Regions from separate parts of the Pseudoalteromonas sp. TP27 genome, predicted to be linked through region 2. Evidence: predicted binding sites of a transcription regulator. Region 2 holds the regulator's gene; the other holds the start of a gene.
The links. Region 2 encodes MetJ, which represses methionine synthesis genes. Its sites were predicted from a motif close to TAGACGTCTAGACGTCTA; they were not measured.

Region 1: the regulator MetJ is predicted to act here: its motif matches at 6,782-6,799, upstream of PX700_RS11065 (homoserine O-succinyltransferase).

What each region holds. Positions count from the first base shown of each region.
Region 1 is NZ_JARDAK010000008.1:19,595-29,041, forward strand. Features, by position in the region: gene PX700_RS11040 (hypothetical protein) at 1-121, opposite strand, end outside; gene PX700_RS11045 (hypothetical protein) at 268-648, opposite strand; gene PX700_RS11050 (hypothetical protein) at 1,427-1,975, shown strand; gene metH (methionine synthase) at 2,069-4,699, opposite strand; gene PX700_RS11060 (homocysteine S-methyltransferase family protein) at 4,709-5,779, opposite strand; gene PX700_RS11065 (homoserine O-succinyltransferase) at 5,769-6,716, opposite strand; gene ettA (energy-dependent translational throttle protein EttA) at 6,939-8,612, shown strand; gene PX700_RS11075 (PilZ domain-containing protein) at 8,748-9,113, shown strand; gene PX700_RS11080 (histone deacetylase family protein) at 9,170-9,447, shown strand, end outside.
Region 2 is NZ_JARDAK010000007.1:67,430-76,876, forward strand. Features, by position in the region: gene hslV (ATP-dependent protease subunit HslV) at 1-262, opposite strand, end outside; gene PX700_RS10325 (SPOR domain-containing protein) at 342-869, opposite strand; gene priA (primosomal protein N') at 890-3,076, opposite strand; gene rpmE (50S ribosomal protein L31) at 3,307-3,522, shown strand; gene PX700_RS10340 (malic enzyme-like NAD(P)-binding protein) at 4,048-5,289, shown strand; gene metJ (met regulon transcriptional regulator MetJ) at 5,537-5,857, opposite strand; gene metB (cystathionine gamma-synthase) at 6,147-7,394, shown strand; gene metL (bifunctional aspartate kinase/homoserine dehydrogenase II) at 7,604-9,447, shown strand, end outside.

The DNA of each region.
Region 1 (9,447 bases), on a different contig from region 2:
CGTGATCTGCAAAGGCAGTAATAACAGGTAAAACACTGTCGTGATACTTCTGTTCAAGCGCAAATGTGTTCGATGTAAAAAGTAGAGATAGGCAAAGTAATAAGTAGTTTAGATACTTCATTAATAGTCCTTTATCTAAAGTAAAAGAATAGATTTATAAAGAGATTAAATGCATTAGGGTTTTAGGCAAAGTATATCTAACAACCTAAAAGAAGAAGTAATTATTATTTAAAATCAATGCGTTAACAATTTAACCCCACTTAAAGCTTAGCCTTTACTGTTTTTTAAAAAGGCAGCAAATTCGTGAGGCGAGCTATCATAAAACAGACGTATTATATTTTCTGTTTCATCTTCATTTTTATCTATAAAGATTTTAAAGGTGTAACGCTTAAAGAAAGGTCCTAGAAAGCGCCTTCGGATGGAAACATTGGTAGAAATGCACCATAAACTTTTTTCTAGGCAACTTATTTGTAATGAAGCCTCATTATCCCCTAAAGCTTGAAAAAATAAAATTTTCATGGCGGATTCTGAATTCTCATTCTCCCAAATAAAACTTTTGAAAAAGGTTATAGCTTCACTAATGTTTGGTTGTAATGGAACATCCTGCTCCGTTTCCTCATCATAATACCCACAAAAAATATTTTTCATTAGATATTTTTTCCTTTTAAGTTATAAATTTCCGATTAAAGAAGCTAAAAGTCACATTAAATAAACCTTATAAACTATACAGTTTATTAATGAATATATAGATTATTAATCCGCATATAAACGAAGCTAGTACATTTGAATAAATTCGAACGTTATAGCTTTTCATAGAGCGCTCTTTCATTAAAGTTATGGGGATCAAAGCTAAGCACAAATAAGCAAACCAAGAGGATACAAATATATCTGCTAATTTAGATTGCATTAAGGGAGCGCTATTGCCATATCTTGCGTTACTTATCGCCTCAAAACTCTCACGATCGAATGCTATGGCAGCTACTGCAAATAAAAAAATTATATGGGTAAATAGTAAAACTAAATTTAGAGTTCTTTTTAACAAGCTAATTTCATGAGTTTTAATAGTCCGCGATCCTTGCATTTAGTTTTTCTGCTCTTAAAAATTGATACGATTATAATATTTTTATATAAACTAAACCTGCTTTACGCTTTTTTAAAATTAACATAAGACACCTTACTTTTTTAGCCTAAACAAAGCCTGCTATTTCGTTTTTCACAGTGAAAGATTTAAAGTGGAGTCTAGTTTATTTATTCTTGTAGGCGCTCTTGTTAAAGGAACAGCTATGTGTTTAATTTATACCAATAGGATAACTAAAAAATTATAGCTAGTCTAAGAATTGCTTATAATGCACATGACGAAAACCGTATAAAGTTTAACCGTAATTTATTTGTATGCCTTACTTAAATGATGATTAAAGGGAATTTAATGGAATCTGAAAAAATAATGGTAAGTGAAAATATAAAGGGTATTTTTTTCTTTGTTTTATTCTTTATCATCACCATAGCTTTACCTATTACATCCTATAATGAACTGGCATTTGTCTTTGAGGCGTTAAATAAGCACCCGCTGATTTTTAATGAGAAAAGTTTTAGTGCGTGCTTAATTTTATATATGCCAGCATTTGCAATGCTCACTCGACTAATATTATTAAAAGTAAGAAATATTGAAATAGAGCCTGAGCTTTTAATTAAATGGTATAAGGTCTGTGGGGTTACTCTGATTTTGCTATTGATTTCAGTTCCTACTTATACCTACTTTATTGAAAGTAAAATTAAAAGTGAAGGCTATACGGTTTGTAATTCGTATAGCACTTCTAGGGGGGCAGATATTTGGGTTACCTCTCAACACTACTGCATTGAAAAAGGTTATAGAGTCAGCGAAGAAATAACAGATTGGTTAAAACAACAAACGACTGAGCCAACACCAGAAGATGTTATAAAAAAAGTAGATGAGCTACTCGCTAATAATCCTTAAAGATTTTTTATGTGTAATTTAAAAAACGAGCCTAACTTGGCTCGTTTTTGTTTTACTGATAGCTGACCGCTTCAACCTTTGACCGCTTCGCTATTACTCCGGATCATACCCCAAGTTAGGTGATAACCACCTTTCAGCTTCTTCAAGCGTCATATTGGTTCGTTTAGCGTAGTCTTCGACCTGATCTTTTTGTACCGCTGCTACTGCGTAGTATTTAGCTTCGGGGTGTGAGAAGTACCAACCCGAAACAGCAGCACCTGGCCACATGGCGTATGAGCTGGTTAACTGCATACCAATGCGTTTTTCGGTATCGAGCAACTGCCAAATTTTCTTTTTCTCGGTGTGCTCTGGGCACGCTGGGTAACCTGGCGCTGGGCGAATACCTTGGTAGTTTTCGCGTATTAGCTCATCGTTTGCTAGGTTTTCGTCTGGTGCAAAACCCCAATACTCTTTACGTACTTTTTCGTGTAGGTATTCTGCAAACGCTTCTGCGAGTCTGTCGGCGACCGCTTTAATCATTATTTTGTTGTAGTCGTCTTGCTGTGCGTCAAACGCATTTGCTAAGTCGTCTTCTTCTAGGCCGCCCGTTACTGCAAACGCGCCAAAATAGTCTGGTGTGCCTTTGGGCGCTATGTAATCGGCTAGGCAGTAGTTAGCAAAGTCGGTTTTTTCGGTTTGCTGACGTAAATGGCATGAAGTAGTTAACAGCGTTTTGCGTGTTTCGTCTGTGTATATTTCTATGTCATCCCCAACGCGGTTTGCAGGGAACAAACCTATTACGCCAAGTGGTTGCAAACTGCCGGCTTTTTCAAGGTCGTCTAACATGTCGTTAGCGTCTTTAAATAAGCTTTGCGCTTGCTCGCCTACGACTTCATCGGTCATTATGCGCGGGTATTTACCGGCAATTGACCACGTCATAAAGTATGGCGTCCAATCTATGTATTTACGCAAAGTGGCAATTGATACGTTTTTAAACTCGATCACGCCAAGCTTTTTAGGCACTGGTGGCGTGTAGTTATCCCAATCGAGTTGTGCTGCGTTATCGCGGGCACGCTGGATTGTAACAGGCTTAGAACGTGGTTTTTTACGCGCTTGCTGCTCGCGTACTTTTACATATTCAGCTTGCGTTTTAGCTAAAAAGTCAGGTTTAAACTCTTTTGATAATAAATTTGAAACCACACCTACGGCACGGCTGGCATTACTTACGTATACTACGCCTTTGTCGTACTGTGGCTCAATTTTAACGGCTGTGTGCGCTTTAGAGGTAGTTGCCCCGCCAATCATTAATGGGAGTTCAAAGCCACGGCGTTTCATTTCTTTTGCTACGTGTACCATTTCGTCAAGCGATGGGGTAATTAAGCCCGATAACCCAATAATATCGGCTTTTTCGTCGATGGCGGTTTGCAGTATTTTATCGGCAGGCACCATTACGCCTAAGTCGATTACTTCGTAGTTATTACATTGTAGTACCACGCCTACAATATTTTTACCTATGTCGTGCACATCACCTTTTACGGTCGCCATCACTATTTTACCGTTAGTTGAGCCTTCTTCTTTTTCAAGCTCAATGTAGGGGTCTAGGTAGGCAACTGCGCGCTTCATTACACGCGCCGATTTAACCACTTGTGGTAAAAACATTTTACCTGCGCCAAATAAGTCGCCTACCACGTTCATGCCGTCCATTAACGGCCCTTCAATTACGTGGATTGGTTTAGCAGCGGCTGCGCGGCATTCTTCGGTATCTTCATCTATGAATGTAGTAATACCTTTTACTAGCGCGTGCTCAAGGCGTTTTGCAACCGGCCATGTACGCCATTCTAAATCTTCTACTCGCTCGGCTTGCGCCATGCCCGAATACTTTGGTGCAAGCTCAACTAAACGCTCGCCTGCGCCGGGATCGGTATTAAGAATTACGTCTGTAACGGCTTTACGTAACTCACCTGGTATGTCGTCGTAAACGGCAAGTTGGCCTGCGTTTACAATACCCATATCCATACCCGCTTGAATAGCGTGGTATAAAAACACCGAGTGAATGGCCTCACGTACGGGGTTATTACCTCTAAACGAAAACGATACGTTTGACACCCCGCCCGACACTTTGCAGTGCGGTAAATTTTGCTTAATACGGCGCGTGCCTTCAATAAATTCTACGGCGTAGTTGTCGTGCTCTTCAATACCGGTAGCTACGGCAAATATATTAGGGTCGAAAATAATATCTTCTGGCGCAAAGCCAATGTCTTCTACCAATATTTTATAACTGCGCGCACATATTGCGAACTTACGGTCAGCGGTATCTGCTTGCCCGTCCGTATCAAACGCCATTACCACGGCGGCTGCACCAAAACGTTTTATTATTTTAGCTTGGCGAATAAATGGCTCTTCGCCCTCTTTTAGCGATATTGAGTTAACAATGGCCTTGCCTTGAATACACTTTAAGCCTGCTTCTATTACTTCCCACTTTGAGGAATCGACCATAATGGGCACTTTAGAAATATCAGGCTCTGAGGCTATTAAGTTTAAAAACTTAACCATGGCGGCTTTTGAGTCCAACATGGCTTCGTCCATGTTTATATCAATAACCTGTGCGCCATTTTCTACTTGTTCGCGTGCCACTGTTAGCGCGGCTTCAAAGTCTTCTTCCATGATTAGGCGTTTAAACATGGCAGAACCCGTTACATTGGTACGTTCGCCGACATTAGTAAATACTGCTATTTGTTGGGTCATGCTGGCTCCTTAATTTAAGTTACAGGCTTCAAGGCCTGATAAACGCATACGTACTTCAAGCTCAGGTAAAGGACGAGGTTTAACACCTTCAAGCCCTTTTGCAAACGCGCGAATATGCGCAGGCGTTGTACCGCAGCAACCGCCTACTATATTAATAAAGCCCGATTTACCCCAATCGATAATTTCGGCTGCCATTTCAGGCGCTTCTAAGTCGTATTCGCCAAACTCATTAGGCAAGCCCGCATTAGGATGTACTGAGGTAAATGTTTCGCATACACGCGATAGCTCTTGCACATATTGGCGCAATAAATCAGGACCAAGCGCGCAATTTAGGCCGATTGATATAGGCTTAATGTGGCGAATAGAGTTATAAAATGCTTCGGTTGTTTGCCCCGAAAGCGTACGCCCAGAGGCATCGGTAATAGTGCCTGAAATCATTACAGGTAATTTACGCCCTGCTTGCTCAAAGGCTTCTTCTACTGCAAACGACGCTGCTTTTGCATTAAGGGTATCGAATATAGTTTCGATTAGTATTAAATCGGCGCCGCCTTCCATTAATGCAAGCGTTGACTCAACGTACGCAGTAACTAATTTATCAAAGGTAACATTGCGATAACCCGGATCGTTTACATCTGGCGAGATTGAACAGGTTTTAGAAGTTGGCCCTAAAACACCGGCTACATAACGTGGCTTTTGTGGCGTTTTAGTTGTAAATTCGTCGCACATTGCGCGCGCTAATTTAGCCGACTCTACGTTTATTTCACGGCTTAGGTTTGCCATGTCGTAGTCGTCCATCGAAATGGTGGTCGAGTTAAACGTGTTAGTTTCAATAATATCAGCGCCCGCTGATAAAAATCCACGATGAATATCTGCAATTAGCTCAGGCTTAGTGAGGCTTAATAAATCGTTATTGCCTTTAATAAGTACATGCCAGTCTTTAAAACGCTCACCGCGATAGTCTTCTTCCTCTAGCTTATGATCTTGGATCATGGTGCCCATTGCGCCATCTAAAATTAAAATACGCTCTTTTAGCGCAGCACTTATTTCGGCGTGTTTATTATTTAAAGCGTTATTCGGCATAGTTGTTAGTCCTCACATCTTGGCTAACTAAATTAATATCATACGGTGTGGTTTGGTACACGTAGTAATTTAACCAATTCGAAAAAAGTAAAAAAGCATGGCTTTGCCACGTTTTTGAAGGTTGTTTGGTTGCGTCGTCGTCCGGGAAGTAATTTTCGGGTTTTGGTGCATCAGGGCTTCTTTTACAATCGCGTTCGTACTCAGCTTTTAAGCTATCTGCGTCGTACTCAGGGTGGCCAGTTATAAATACTTGGCTACCCGATTTATTTTTAAGTAAGTAAGCCCCTACTTGCTTGGAGCCCGCCAGTACAACTAGCTCATCACAGGCGTTTATTTTATTTATATCAATGTGGCCGTAGCGTGAGTGCGGTACTAAAAAGGTGTCGTCGAACCCGCGAGTCAGCGCGCCGTGCTCAAAGTAACATTGGTGAGTAAATACACCGCACAGCTTATCGTCTTTTAAATCACGCTTTAAATTATAACGGTGATATAACGCTGCATGCGCAGCCCAGCACGAAAATAACGTAGAGGTAACATGTTGCTCAGCCCAATCAATAATAACTTTTAGCTCATCCCAATACGCTACATCGTCGTATTCTAAATGGGCAAGTGGCGCACCAGTTACAATTAACGCGTCGTAATTGTTGTCTTTGACTTCAGAAAAGTAACGATAAAAGGTATCAAGGTGCTCTTCTGAATTACTGCTACTGCGATGAGTATCGAGGCGCAGTAGTTCTACGTTTACTTGTAAAGGCGAGTTGGCAAGCAAACGAATAAACTGTACTTCGGTTTCTACTTTATTAGGCATTAAGTTTAAAATAGCCAAACGCATTGGACGTATTTCTTGCGTTTTTGCACGAGTTTTTGGCATCACAAATACGTTTTCTTTACGTAAGCGTGCAATAGCGGGTAACTCGTCTTTTACTGTAATTGGCATATTTTTACTCCTGCTCATAAAAACCGAAAGTTAATTATGAACTGAAAGTAAAAAATATCAACCTCTAGATGTATAGATGTCTAAATGAAATTTATTCATGATTTTATACTTTGCTTACAAGCATGCTTTAGTGCTTTAAAATACGCCATTCGTTGACTGTTTCACCTGAGAGCCACTACAATACAACATTGAAATTTTTATTATTATTTGAAGGCTCCTTTCATGGTTTTACCTGATAAATTTATATTCTCGATGAGTCGAGTATCTAAGGTTGTGCCACCTAAGCGCACTATCTTAAAAGATATTTCGTTGCACTTTTTCCCTGGCGCAAAAATTGGTGTACTTGGTTTAAACGGTTCTGGTAAATCTACTTTACTACGTATTATGGCCGGTGTTGACCAAGATTTTGAAGGTGATGCACATCCTCAGCCTGGTACTAAAATTGGTTATTTACCACAAGAACCAGTACTGGACGAAAGTAAAACAGTGCGTGAAATTGTTGAAGAAGCCGTTGGCGAAGTTAAACATGCACTTAGCCGCTTAGACGAAGTGTACAACGAGTACGCAATGGAAGGCGCTGACTTTGACGCACTTGCAAAAGAGCAAGGCGAACTTGAAGCAGTTATTCAGGCGCACGATGGTCATAACATCGACAACGTTTTAGAGCGCGCAGCTGATGCACTTCGCCTGCCAGAATGGGATGCTAAAATTGAGCACCTTTCAGGTGGTGAACGTCGTCGTGTTGCTATTTGTCGATTATTACTTGAAAAACCAGACATGCTTATTCTTGATGAACCAACTAACCACTTGGATGCTGAGTCGGTTGCATGGTTAGAGCGCTTCTTACACGATTACGAAGGCACTGTTGTGGCGGTAACGCATGACCGTTACTTCCTTGATAATGTAGCTGGTTGGATATTAGAGCTTGACCGTGGTGAAGGTATTCCATGGGAAGGTAACTATTCTTCTTGGCTTGAACAAAAAGATGCGCGCCTCCAGCAAGAACAAAAATCTGAAAAAGCACGTCAAAAATCAATTGCGCAAGAGCTTGAATGGGTTCGTTCAAACCCTAAAGGTCGTCAAGCTAAGTCAAAAGCACGTATGGCTCAGTTTACTGAAATGCAGCAGTCTGATTACCAAAAACGTAACGAAACTAACGAGATGTTTATTCCACCTGGCCCGCGCTTAGGGGATCAAGTACTTGAAGTAACTAATCTTCGTAAGAGTTTTGGCGATCGCGTTTTAATTGACGATTTAAGCTTTAGCATGCCAAAAGGTGCCATTGTAGGCATTATTGGTGCGAATGGCGCAGGTAAATCAACACTATTTAAAATGATCAGTGGTGAGCAAAAGCAAGACAGCGGTAGCATTAGTGTTGGTGAAACTGTTCACCTTGCGACCGTTGATCAGTTCCGTGATGGTATGGACGAAAGCAAAACTGTTTTCCAAGAAATATCAGACGGACAAGACGTTCTAAAAATTGGTAACTTTGAGTTCCCAAGCCGTGCATACGTTAGTCGCTTTAACTTTAAAGGTAACGATCAGCAAAAGTTTGTTAAAGACCTATCAGGTGGTGAGCGTAACCGCTTACACCTTGCTAAGTTATTAAAAGCTGGCGGCAACGTGTTACTACTGGATGAGCCAACCAATGACTTGGACGTTGAAACACTACGTGCACTAGAGAACGCTATTTTAGAGTTCCCTGGTTGTGTAATGTGTATCTCGCATGACCGTTGGTTCCTTGACCGTATTGCTACACACATTTTAGATTACCGCGACGAAGGTCAAATTAACTTTTTTGATGGTAACTACACTGAATACGAAGAGTGGCTTAAAAAGACACTAGGTGCAGCTGCAGCTCAACCTAAACGTATTAAGTACAAAAAAATTGGCTAATATTTATTAATGCTAATTTGAGCCCTGCATTTATGCGGGGCTTTTTTATGCCACCAGCATTGTCTGCACATATATTGTTAGCATGTAGTCAATTACCCGCTATGCTAAATTAATTAAAAACAAAAAAGTTAAATTATGCAAAACCGTCGTCAATTTTCTCGCGTGTTATTTTCAACTACTGCCCAACTAGATTTTGATAACCATGAATACCCCTGTAAATTACTTGATGTATCATTACATGGCGCGTTAATTACTAATTGTGATGCCTTTATTGGCAACAAAAATAGCCAAGCCGTTCTGTGCTTTACCCTGCCTCAAAGCGAAATAGAAATAAAAATGGAGGTTGTGGTGTGCCATATAAAAGCGAATCATATTGGCTTAAAATGCCACCATATTGATATAGACAGCATTACCTATTTAAAGCGTTTAATAGAGCTAAACTTAGCTGATGACGAACTATTGCATCGCGAGCTCGCTATGTTAATTCACGAGACACAATAATAGACTCATTTGAATTAGTTGATTACCATAGGGCAAACTTTTTAACTTGTGAAAACATGACTTTAAATCCACATTTACCTTTGGTGTATCACCCTAACTACTCGTTTAGTTTTGATCCAAAGCATCGTTTTGCAATGAGTAAGTTTGCACATTTATATCAGCATGTTGCCGAGCTTGGTTTAATCGGCAGTAATCTGGTAGAGCCAATACTCGGTACGCCAGAGCCGCTTGAGCTAATACACTGCGAAAATTACATACACGACTTGTGGAATAATCGCCTAGATGAAAAAGCGATGCGCCGTATTGGTTTGCCTTGGTCAAAAGAGCTTATGGC
Region 2 (9,447 bases):
CACGATCGCTACGCCAATCTTTAGCCATTTCTACTGCGGCTTTAGTTAGGTTACCTTGGTGCATTTCTAATTTGCTTTCAAAACGTTCGAAAAGAGTGAAGGCATCAGCAGTACCACCGGCAAAACCAGCGATTACTTTGCCATTATAAAGACGTCGAACTTTACGGGCGTTGCCCTTCATCACGGTGTTACCAAGTGAAACTTGGCCATCGCCGCCAATTACAACTTTGTCGCCGCGGCGAACACTTACGATAGTAGTCATGTTATTCCTCATCACCGAGCTGCAGAGGCAACTCGTAAAAAACGATTATGATGAGGTTATATGGGTGAATGGTTTATTTTCAAGTCCAGCCCCAAATTCCGCAGCCGACTATTTTTACACGTTTAAGTTTGTTTTTATCGCTTTCGGCTTGGCGTTTGGTTTTATAAGGGCCTAAACGTACTTTATACCAAGTACCATTGCTGCCTTCAGCCTGTTTTATTTCAGAAATTAGCCCTGCAAATGCGATTTTAGCTTTTAACGATTCAGCTTGTGCATGAGTTCTGAACGAACCGCACTGCATAACATAAGGACCTTTTTGCTCAAGTTCTTTTACTTCAACTTGAATTTCGTGGTTTCTGATTTCTTTAATAAATTCCGGTGTACGTGGAATAACAACTTCTACTTTTGCGGGTGCTGTTGGGTTAGCTTGTTTTTCGACAAGTTTTGGATCGGCATTACTTTTTATAAACCATAGTGTGTAGGCAAAACCACCTACGAGTAAGATGGCTATAACGGCTAAAAGAATAGGAAATGGTTTTTTAGCGGGTGCGTTTTTTTTACTGTTTCTGCCTGCAGGCTTTTTATTAATATAATCGTGCTGTGCCATGGTGTTATTTTGGCCTTAACCTAAATCATGTCTATAGGGTCTACGTCTAAGCTCCAGCGTACTTTTTGTGCAAGTTTACTGGTACTTAAATAATCAACCATTTGCGCAAGGTACTGATGTAATATGCGACGATCTTGCGCTTGAATATGCAATTGAAAACGATACATACCTGCGACTCTTTCGAGTGGTGCAGGGATCGGACCGAGCAATTGTATACCAGATACCCCATTCACAGGAACCAAATCCGTCAAAAAATCGACGACTAGTTTAATACTATGTCCTTGTGCACGCACAATGGCCATATTTGTAATGGGCGGTAAGTCAGCATCATCGCGCTCACTAAGAGCAAAGCGGGCAAAGTCTTGGTAACCATTATTAACTAAGTCTTGTAAAAGAGGGTGCTCTGGAAAGTGTGTTTGTAATAACACTTGGCCAGGCTCTCCTGAACGTCCAGCACGACCCGCAACTTGAGTTACTAATTGCGCTAAGTGTTCTGTCGCTCTAAAGTCGCACGAGTATAAGCCGCTATCTACATCTAAAATTATAACAAGGCTTACATCTGCAAAGTGATGGCCTTTGGCAAGCATTTGTGTACCTACCAAAATGCGTGCACCCCCTAGGTTTATTTCATCAAGTGCTTTTTCAAGGCTACCTTTGCGGCGAGTTGAATCGCGGTCTATACGAGTAACAGGTGTATCAGGGAATTCGGTCGATAAAAATTCTTCAATTTGCTCTGTGCCTTTACCGTTAGGAAATATTTGTGTACTTCCGCAATCAGGACATTGATGAGGAACAGGGTATTGATCGCCACAGTGGTGACAGATCATTTGCCCAATCGCTTTATGAAATGTAGCGCTGGTACTACAGCGTTTACATTCACTTAGCCAGCCACATTCATGGCAAATAAGAGTGGGTGAGAAACCTCGACGATTTAAAAATACCATAACCTGTTTACCGCGATTTAAGTGCTGACGCATAGTAGCAAGGCTTGCATGTGCAATACCCGCTTGGTCGGGCTGACCTTTCATATCGAGTAACTTAAATTGGTTGTCGGTCGCTGTTTGCGCACGCTCGGTTAAACTTAATAGCTGGTATTTGTTATTAATTGCTTTGTGGAGTGTTTCAAGCGCGGGTGTGGCGCTGCCTAATATAAGCGGGATTTTATGCTGAAAAGCTCTGTAAGCGGCTAAATCACGAGCATGGTAACGAAGGGTATCTTGTTGTTTAAATGACGAGTCGTGTTCTTCATCAACAACAATCATTCCGAGTTTTAAAAATGGTAGAAAAATACTCGAACGCGTGCCAATAACTATCGCGCAACTGCCTTTTTCGCAAAAGCGCCATGTTTGTAAACGTTCGTTGTCGGTAAGTGCTGAGTGCCAAAGCATAATAGGTGTATCAGGAAAGCGGCGGCGAAAACGATTCACTGTTTGTGGTGTTAGGCCGATTTCGGGCACGAGTACGAGAGCTTGCTCGCCACGTTTGAGTACTTCTTCTAGGCACTGTAAATACACTTCGGTTTTACCGCTGCCCGTTACGCCTTCTAATAAAAAGCTGCTAAAGCCAGTACTTTGATTGATAGCTGTGCAAGCAACCGCTTGTTCTTTATTAAGCACTGGTTTACTACCAACCGTTGGCGCAACGCTTTGCCATTGGTTATCGTGCTCAATAGTTTGTGTTATGAGTTCTTTATCTATTAAGCTATCTATTGTTTTTTTACTAAAGCCCAATGCTTTTAATTCAGTTAATGATGACTTACCTGATTGCGATAACTGCTTTAATAGGTTGAGCTGTGTTTTAGCTTTTAATGACGGTACTTTTGCACCTTTTTCTGTCAGAGCAACCATATTAATGCTGGTTTTATCTGGTGATTCACCTTGGCGAAGTACAGCCGGTAGCGCTATATGAATAGTTTCGCCTAAAGGGTAGCAGTAGTAGCGAGCAGTAAAGCTAAGTAAGTCTAAATGTTGGGAACTTAAAATAGGGGTATCGTCGATGACTTCTATAATACTTTTTATTTTATTTTCTGGGACATCAGTACTATTTTTGATACTGAGAATTACGGCTACTTTTTTTTGATTACCAAAAGGTACCAAAACCCGCATGCCGGGTAGTAAAGGAGTTGATAAGCCACTGAGCTGTTCTTCTATTTTATAATCAAAGGTGCGTGGAAGCGGAACTTTAATAGCAACTTCAGCAAAACTCATAACAACTCAACCCGTAAAATTAATGCTGTAATGTACTAAAAATAACGCTAAAAACCTACTAGCAATAGTACTTGAGAAAGAGATTGTTCACTTTTTTAGCGAAAACCTAAATAAATACTTGTGCAGGGGAAGGTTGTTGGATAAAATCCGCCACCAACAAATTTGTTTTAACGACGTATGGTGCCAGACTCCGGGTTTGGAGAGCGATGCGGCCTTAACTAGAGGTTCCTATGAAAGAAGGTATTCACCCTAAGTACGAAGTAATTTCTGCAACATGTTCATGTGGAAATAAATTCGAAACTAGCTCAACTCTTTGTAAAGACATTCACTTAGACGTATGTTCTGCGTGTCACCCGTTTTACACTGGTAAGCAAAAAGTTTTAGACACTGGCGGACGTGTTGATCGTTTCAACAAACGCTTCGGTGCACTTGCCAGCAAGAAATAATTATTGCTGTTTAGTTAAAAAAAGCACCTTAGGGTGCTTTTTTTGTGCCTAAAATTTGTTATTTATTATTTTATTTCGCTGACTTTAGCTATATCCCCTTTGCATAACTATTTCCTATTCTTATTCTGAGTATGCATAATCCTTTACAGACAAATCGATAGATATTCTCTATATTTTAAATAGTACAATTTTTAACTAGGTTGATAAAAGTAGCTAACGTGGGCTTATCTGTTTTTAAAGTAGAGTAGTAGGCTGTTATTTTAAGTTTATGCTGATACTTTATATATACATTTTATTAATATTTTAATAAGTATAAAAGCACCTCAAAACTTACTTTTTAGGTGAATTTTTATTTATGAAATGTTGATATAATTCTGCAAAGTTACTGAAAAACCTCTTAAAATCAAAGGATATAGCATATAACAGGATAGACCTGATATTGCTTGGAATTTAAAAATAATAAGGGTATCGTACCCCAAGACTCCACCTCTCACTTTAACTTAAATTGCAGGATACCATCGCGTTATGTCTGACTTTCGTGAACAAGCACTACATTATCACTCACATCCCGTACCTGGTAAAATTAGCATTGAGCTAACAAAGCCCGCTGAAACGGTTCATGATCTCGCACTTGCGTATAGCCCAGGTGTTGCCGAACCTGTACGTGAAATTGCTGCAGATCCTGCTAATGCATATAAATATACCGGTAAAGGTAATATGGTTGCGGTTATCACTAACGGTACTGCAATTTTAGGACTTGGCAATTTAGGTCCTTTAGCGTCTAAACCAGTAATGGAAGGTAAAGCGTTATTGTTTAAACGTTTTGCAGGGCTTGATTCTATTGATATTGAAGTTAAGCACAAAACAACAGAAGACTTCATTAATACGGTTGCCAACATTGCCGACACCTTCGGCGGTATCAACCTTGAAGATATTAAAGCCCCAGAGTGTTTCGAAATTGAAAAGGCATTGATTGAACGTTGTAGTATTCCGGTTTTTCATGATGATCAACACGGTACTGCAATTGTAACGGCTGCTGGTATGCTCAACGCGCTAGAAGTACAAGGTAAATCAATTGAAGATGCAATTATTGTATGTTTAGGGGCTGGCGCTGCAGCAGTTGCGTGTATGGAGCTGTTAATTAAGTGTGGTGCACTGCGTGAGCACATTTACATGCTGGACCGCAAAGGTGTTATTCATACTCGTCGCGATGACTTAAACGAATACAAACAACTGTTTGCTAACAATACCGATAAACGTACGCTGCAAGATGTAATTGCAGATGCGGATGTATTTGTAGGCGTTTCTGGCCCTAACTTATTAGCGGCTGAAGATTTAAAGCTAATGGCAGCAAAACCGGTTGTGTTTGCGTGTTCAAATCCAGATCCTGAGATTGATCCTGCACTTGCGCACGGCGCACGCAACGATTTAATTATGGCAACAGGGCGCTCTGATTACCCTAACCAAGTTAATAATGTTTTATGCTTCCCGTTTATTTTCCGTGGTGCACTTGATGTACGTGCAAGCGCTATTAACGATGAAATGAAAATTGCTGCAGTAGAGGCTATTCGTAGTATTGCCAAAGAGCCAGTACCTGCAGAAGTTTTAAAAGCCGCTGGTGTTGATAAACTAGAATTTGGTGCGCAGTATATTATTCCAAAACCAATGGATCCACGTTTACTACCGCGTATAGCAAGAGCTGTTGCACTTGCTGCTCTTGAGTCGGGTGTAGCACAAATTGATTTACCAGAAAATTATATGCAGTAAATCTATACAGTAGATCTATGCAATAAAATTTAGACATAAAAAAACCTCAGTATTAACTGAGGTTTTTTTATGTCTTTGTAATATTTATACCAATTCCAATAAATAGCTGATCTATTTTACTTGCTAAAACAACCCATTTCTTTGTTGTAAATTTCGCAAAGGGAATAACCATTTACATCAATTTACGCCTAGAACTGAATTATTTTTTCGGCGTAAAATTTAGATCACATACTTAATGGAATTGGCATTATTCTTCGTTTAAAACGGGTACTTCTAGACCCATTTCTTGCATTATTTTTTTAACTTCTTCAGGTACTTTTTCTGCGTTATCTTTACGTAGGTCGTCATCATTTGGTAGAGGTTGGCCAGTAAAAGCATGCAAAAATGCTTCACATAATAGTTCACTATTTGTAGCATGGCGAAGGTTGTTGATTTGACGGCGTGTACGTTCGTCAGTTAATACCTTTAATACATTTAGCGGGATCGAAACGGTGATCTTTTTAACTTGCTCTGATTTTTTCCCGTGTTCTGCGTATGGGTGAATATACTCACCATTCCATTTAGCCATAAGATGTATCGTTGCCTCAGATTATTAATTTCTCACACGGCATAAAAAGCGTGTAAATATGCGTGAAATTCTATCGATTTAAAAAAGATAGTCAAATAATAGATACAGATCTACCTTAATAAGCCTATTGTGGATGTAAATATAGGCGCACTTTAACAAACTTAATTGTGGCGTTAGTTATGGCTATCTTTGTTTTTAGCCATCTAGAGCTTTAAAATACTTTGACTTATCAAAATGGATAATTTACTCTTTTAGACGTCTAAACATCCAAATTAATCAGGTGACGAATATGAGCGAAGAAAATAAAGCAACCATTGCTGTGCGTAACGGCGTTGATGCTGATAAGCATCATGGAGCGGTAGTACCGCCAATCTATTTATCGACTACGTATTCGTTTGCCGACTTTGATACTAAACGCGAGTATGACTATGGTCGTAGCGGCAATCCTAATCGGGATATTTTAGCTGAAACGCTTGCTAAGCTTGAAGGTGGTGCTCGCGGCATAATTACGGCTACAGGCATGGCTGCCGTACATTTAGCTACTCAGCTACTTAACAGTGACGATACGCTAGTAATTCCACATGATTGTTATGGTGGTAGTTATCGTTTATTTACATCATTACAAAAACGCGGCTTACTAAAGCTCGAAATACTCGATTTAACAAAAGCAGAAAGCCTGCAACAAATTTTAGCAATTAAACCTAAGCTTATTTGGATAGAAACCCCAAGTAACCCAGTACTTCGTTTAACAGATATTAAAGCGGTTACCGATGTTGCAAAACAATGCGGTGCATTGGTTGCCGCAGATAACACGTTTTTGTCTCCTGCCTTACAAAACCCTATTAAGTTTGGTGTCGATATTGTGGTGCATTCAACTACTAAATACATTAACGGACACTCAGATGTTGTGGGTGGCGCTGTTATTACAGCAACACAAGAGCTAGGCGATGAGCTTGCTTGGTGGGCTAATAACATTGGTATTACGGGCGCACCTTTTGATAGTTATTTAACGCTGCGTGGTTTACGTACTTTAAATGTGCGCCTAAGGCAGCATCAAGAAAATGCACTGGCAATAGCTGAGTACTTAGAAAGCTCTGAATTTGTAAGCCAAGTTTATTACCCAGGTCTTGAGTCACATCCTCAACACGAGCTTGCTAAAGCACAACAACTTGGCTTTGGTGGCATGGTTAGTTTTGATATTAAAGGCGATATAAACGACGCTGCAGCATTTTTAACTAGCCTTAAAACGTTTAGTTTAGCTGAGTCATTAGGTGGCGTAGAGAGCTTAATTTGTCATCCTGCAACCATGACGCACGCAGGCATGGATGCAACAGCACGTTTAGAAGCGGGTGTTGGCGATACGCTTATTCGTATTTCGGTAGGTATTGAAGATATACACGATTTAGTCGCTGATTTTGAGCGCGTGTTTAAACTTGTAAAACCAGGGCAAAATAAAAATGTTGGCCGTGTAGGCAAAGGGGCTGGTACTTCTGGTGGTAGCGTTAAATTAAGTGCAGTACGTCCGGCGCTTTGGTAAGTAATACCAACCCACAATAATACCTAATCAATTTGAGGGATTAAACCAGACGCTAACGTCGTTAAAAATTTCTGATATACGACTGCATGGATGCAGAGCAATGCAGGAGCAATTAGTGATAACAACTAAATAACGAAATATTTGCTTTGTTATCGACACGGTTTTCTTACCTCAAAATAGACCACTTAATTAAGCGAATTGGTATAAATATGGTTAATTGTATACATAAATTTGGTGGCTCGAGTTTAAGCTCAAGCGATCGCTATCAAAGCGTAGCAAAAATAATAATTACGCATACTCAACCGGGTGATTGTGTGGTGGTATCGGCTGCGGGTAAGACAACCGATACGCTAGTATTACTTTGGCAAAGTTATCAAAAAGAAGATACTCAAGCAGTAGCCGATATTCTATTGCAGTTAAATAACCATCAAAGTGATTTAATAGATCAGCTATTAGAAGCCGATTTAAAACGAATTGCACTTAAAACACTAAGTATCGAACTTAGCTATATTGCAGAACGTGCTCAAGCTGAGCAACTAAAAGAGGCTGCATTACTTGCACATGGCGAACTGTGGTCAGCACGTTTACTCGCTACTTATTTACAGCAACTAAATATTGAGGCATGCGCTCAAGATGCACGTACTCTTTTTACCTTAAGTGATGGCGAATTAATGCATGCAAAAAATGTGCAGCAATGTGGGCAGTTAATTTTACCTAATAAAATAAATGTTGTTACTGGGTTTATTGCCGCAGATATTAAAGGCGAGACAGTAACGCTTGGACGTAATGGTAGTGATTACAGTGCAACACTGCTTGCAAATTATTGTAATGCTAAGCAAGTATGTATTTGGACTGATACGCAAGGAGTGTTTAGTACTGATCCACGTAAAGTGCAAAAAGCGATTAAATACGGCAAAATTTGCCGTGGACAAGCTAATTTACTGGCTCGTTTAGGTAATCCTGTTTTACATGCTAAAACGCTATCGCCTCTTAAAAATACCGATATTAAGCTAGCTGTTCGCAGTAGTTTTGATGTGCAAGCAAGCCCAACCGATATCGTAAAAGAGGGAGCAGCGAAGAAAAAACGTTTTATAACCACCTTACAAAATGTGGACCTATTAATGGTTGAAGGATTAAGTGAGGGAGAGGTTGCAAGTGTTAGTCAGCTTATTCAGCATAGCCTGCATCACTTTAATCACAATGGTGAAGTGTATTTGGTAGTACCAGCAGCACAAACTTATCTGGTTATTAATTATTTTGCGGGTAGGGCAAATATTAGTGAGTCAAATTTAAACGGCTGTGCAATTGTAGCGCCTGAGCAAGATGTTAATACATTAAGCTTACAAGCATTAGGTTTATTAAAACTCCACAGCATAAAACCTCGTTTTGTCCATCAAGATACTGGCTATGCTTTATTACTTACCGATCAATTTATAGATAGCGATATACAAAGTGCTTTACACGATAAGCTAATTAATAAAGGCCAAGAAATAGCAATTATAGTTGCGGGGCTTGGTAACGTAGGTGATGCTTTTATTAAGCAGTTATCGGCACAATTTGAGCGTTTATCAGATGACTTTAGCATTAAATTAGTTGCATTAGTACGCTCTCAAGAGATGTTGTTTAATCCAAGTGGAGTTAATCCTCAAACATGGAAAAAACAATGGAAGCTTGAGGCAAAAAAATACCAAAGTAGTGATTTATTAAATGCAATTAGCGAGCTTGATTACGAGCATAAAGTTGTCATTGATATTACCGCTAGCGAGCAATTTAGTCAGCTTTATACTGGTTTTGTCCAAAGCGATTGTCATTTAATTAGTGCAAATAAATATGCGGGTACAGCGCCTACGCTCTGGTATCAAACGCTTAGAAATAATTTGGCAGAGCGCAACTTATATTGGCGATATAATACAAGTGTCGGCGCTGGTTTACCTATTAACTTTGCCTTGGCAGATTTGCAAAATAGTGGCGATAAAATAACACGTATAGAAGGTGTTTTCTCAGGCACGCTTTCGTGGTTATGTAGTAAATATGATGGTTCTACCGCATTTTC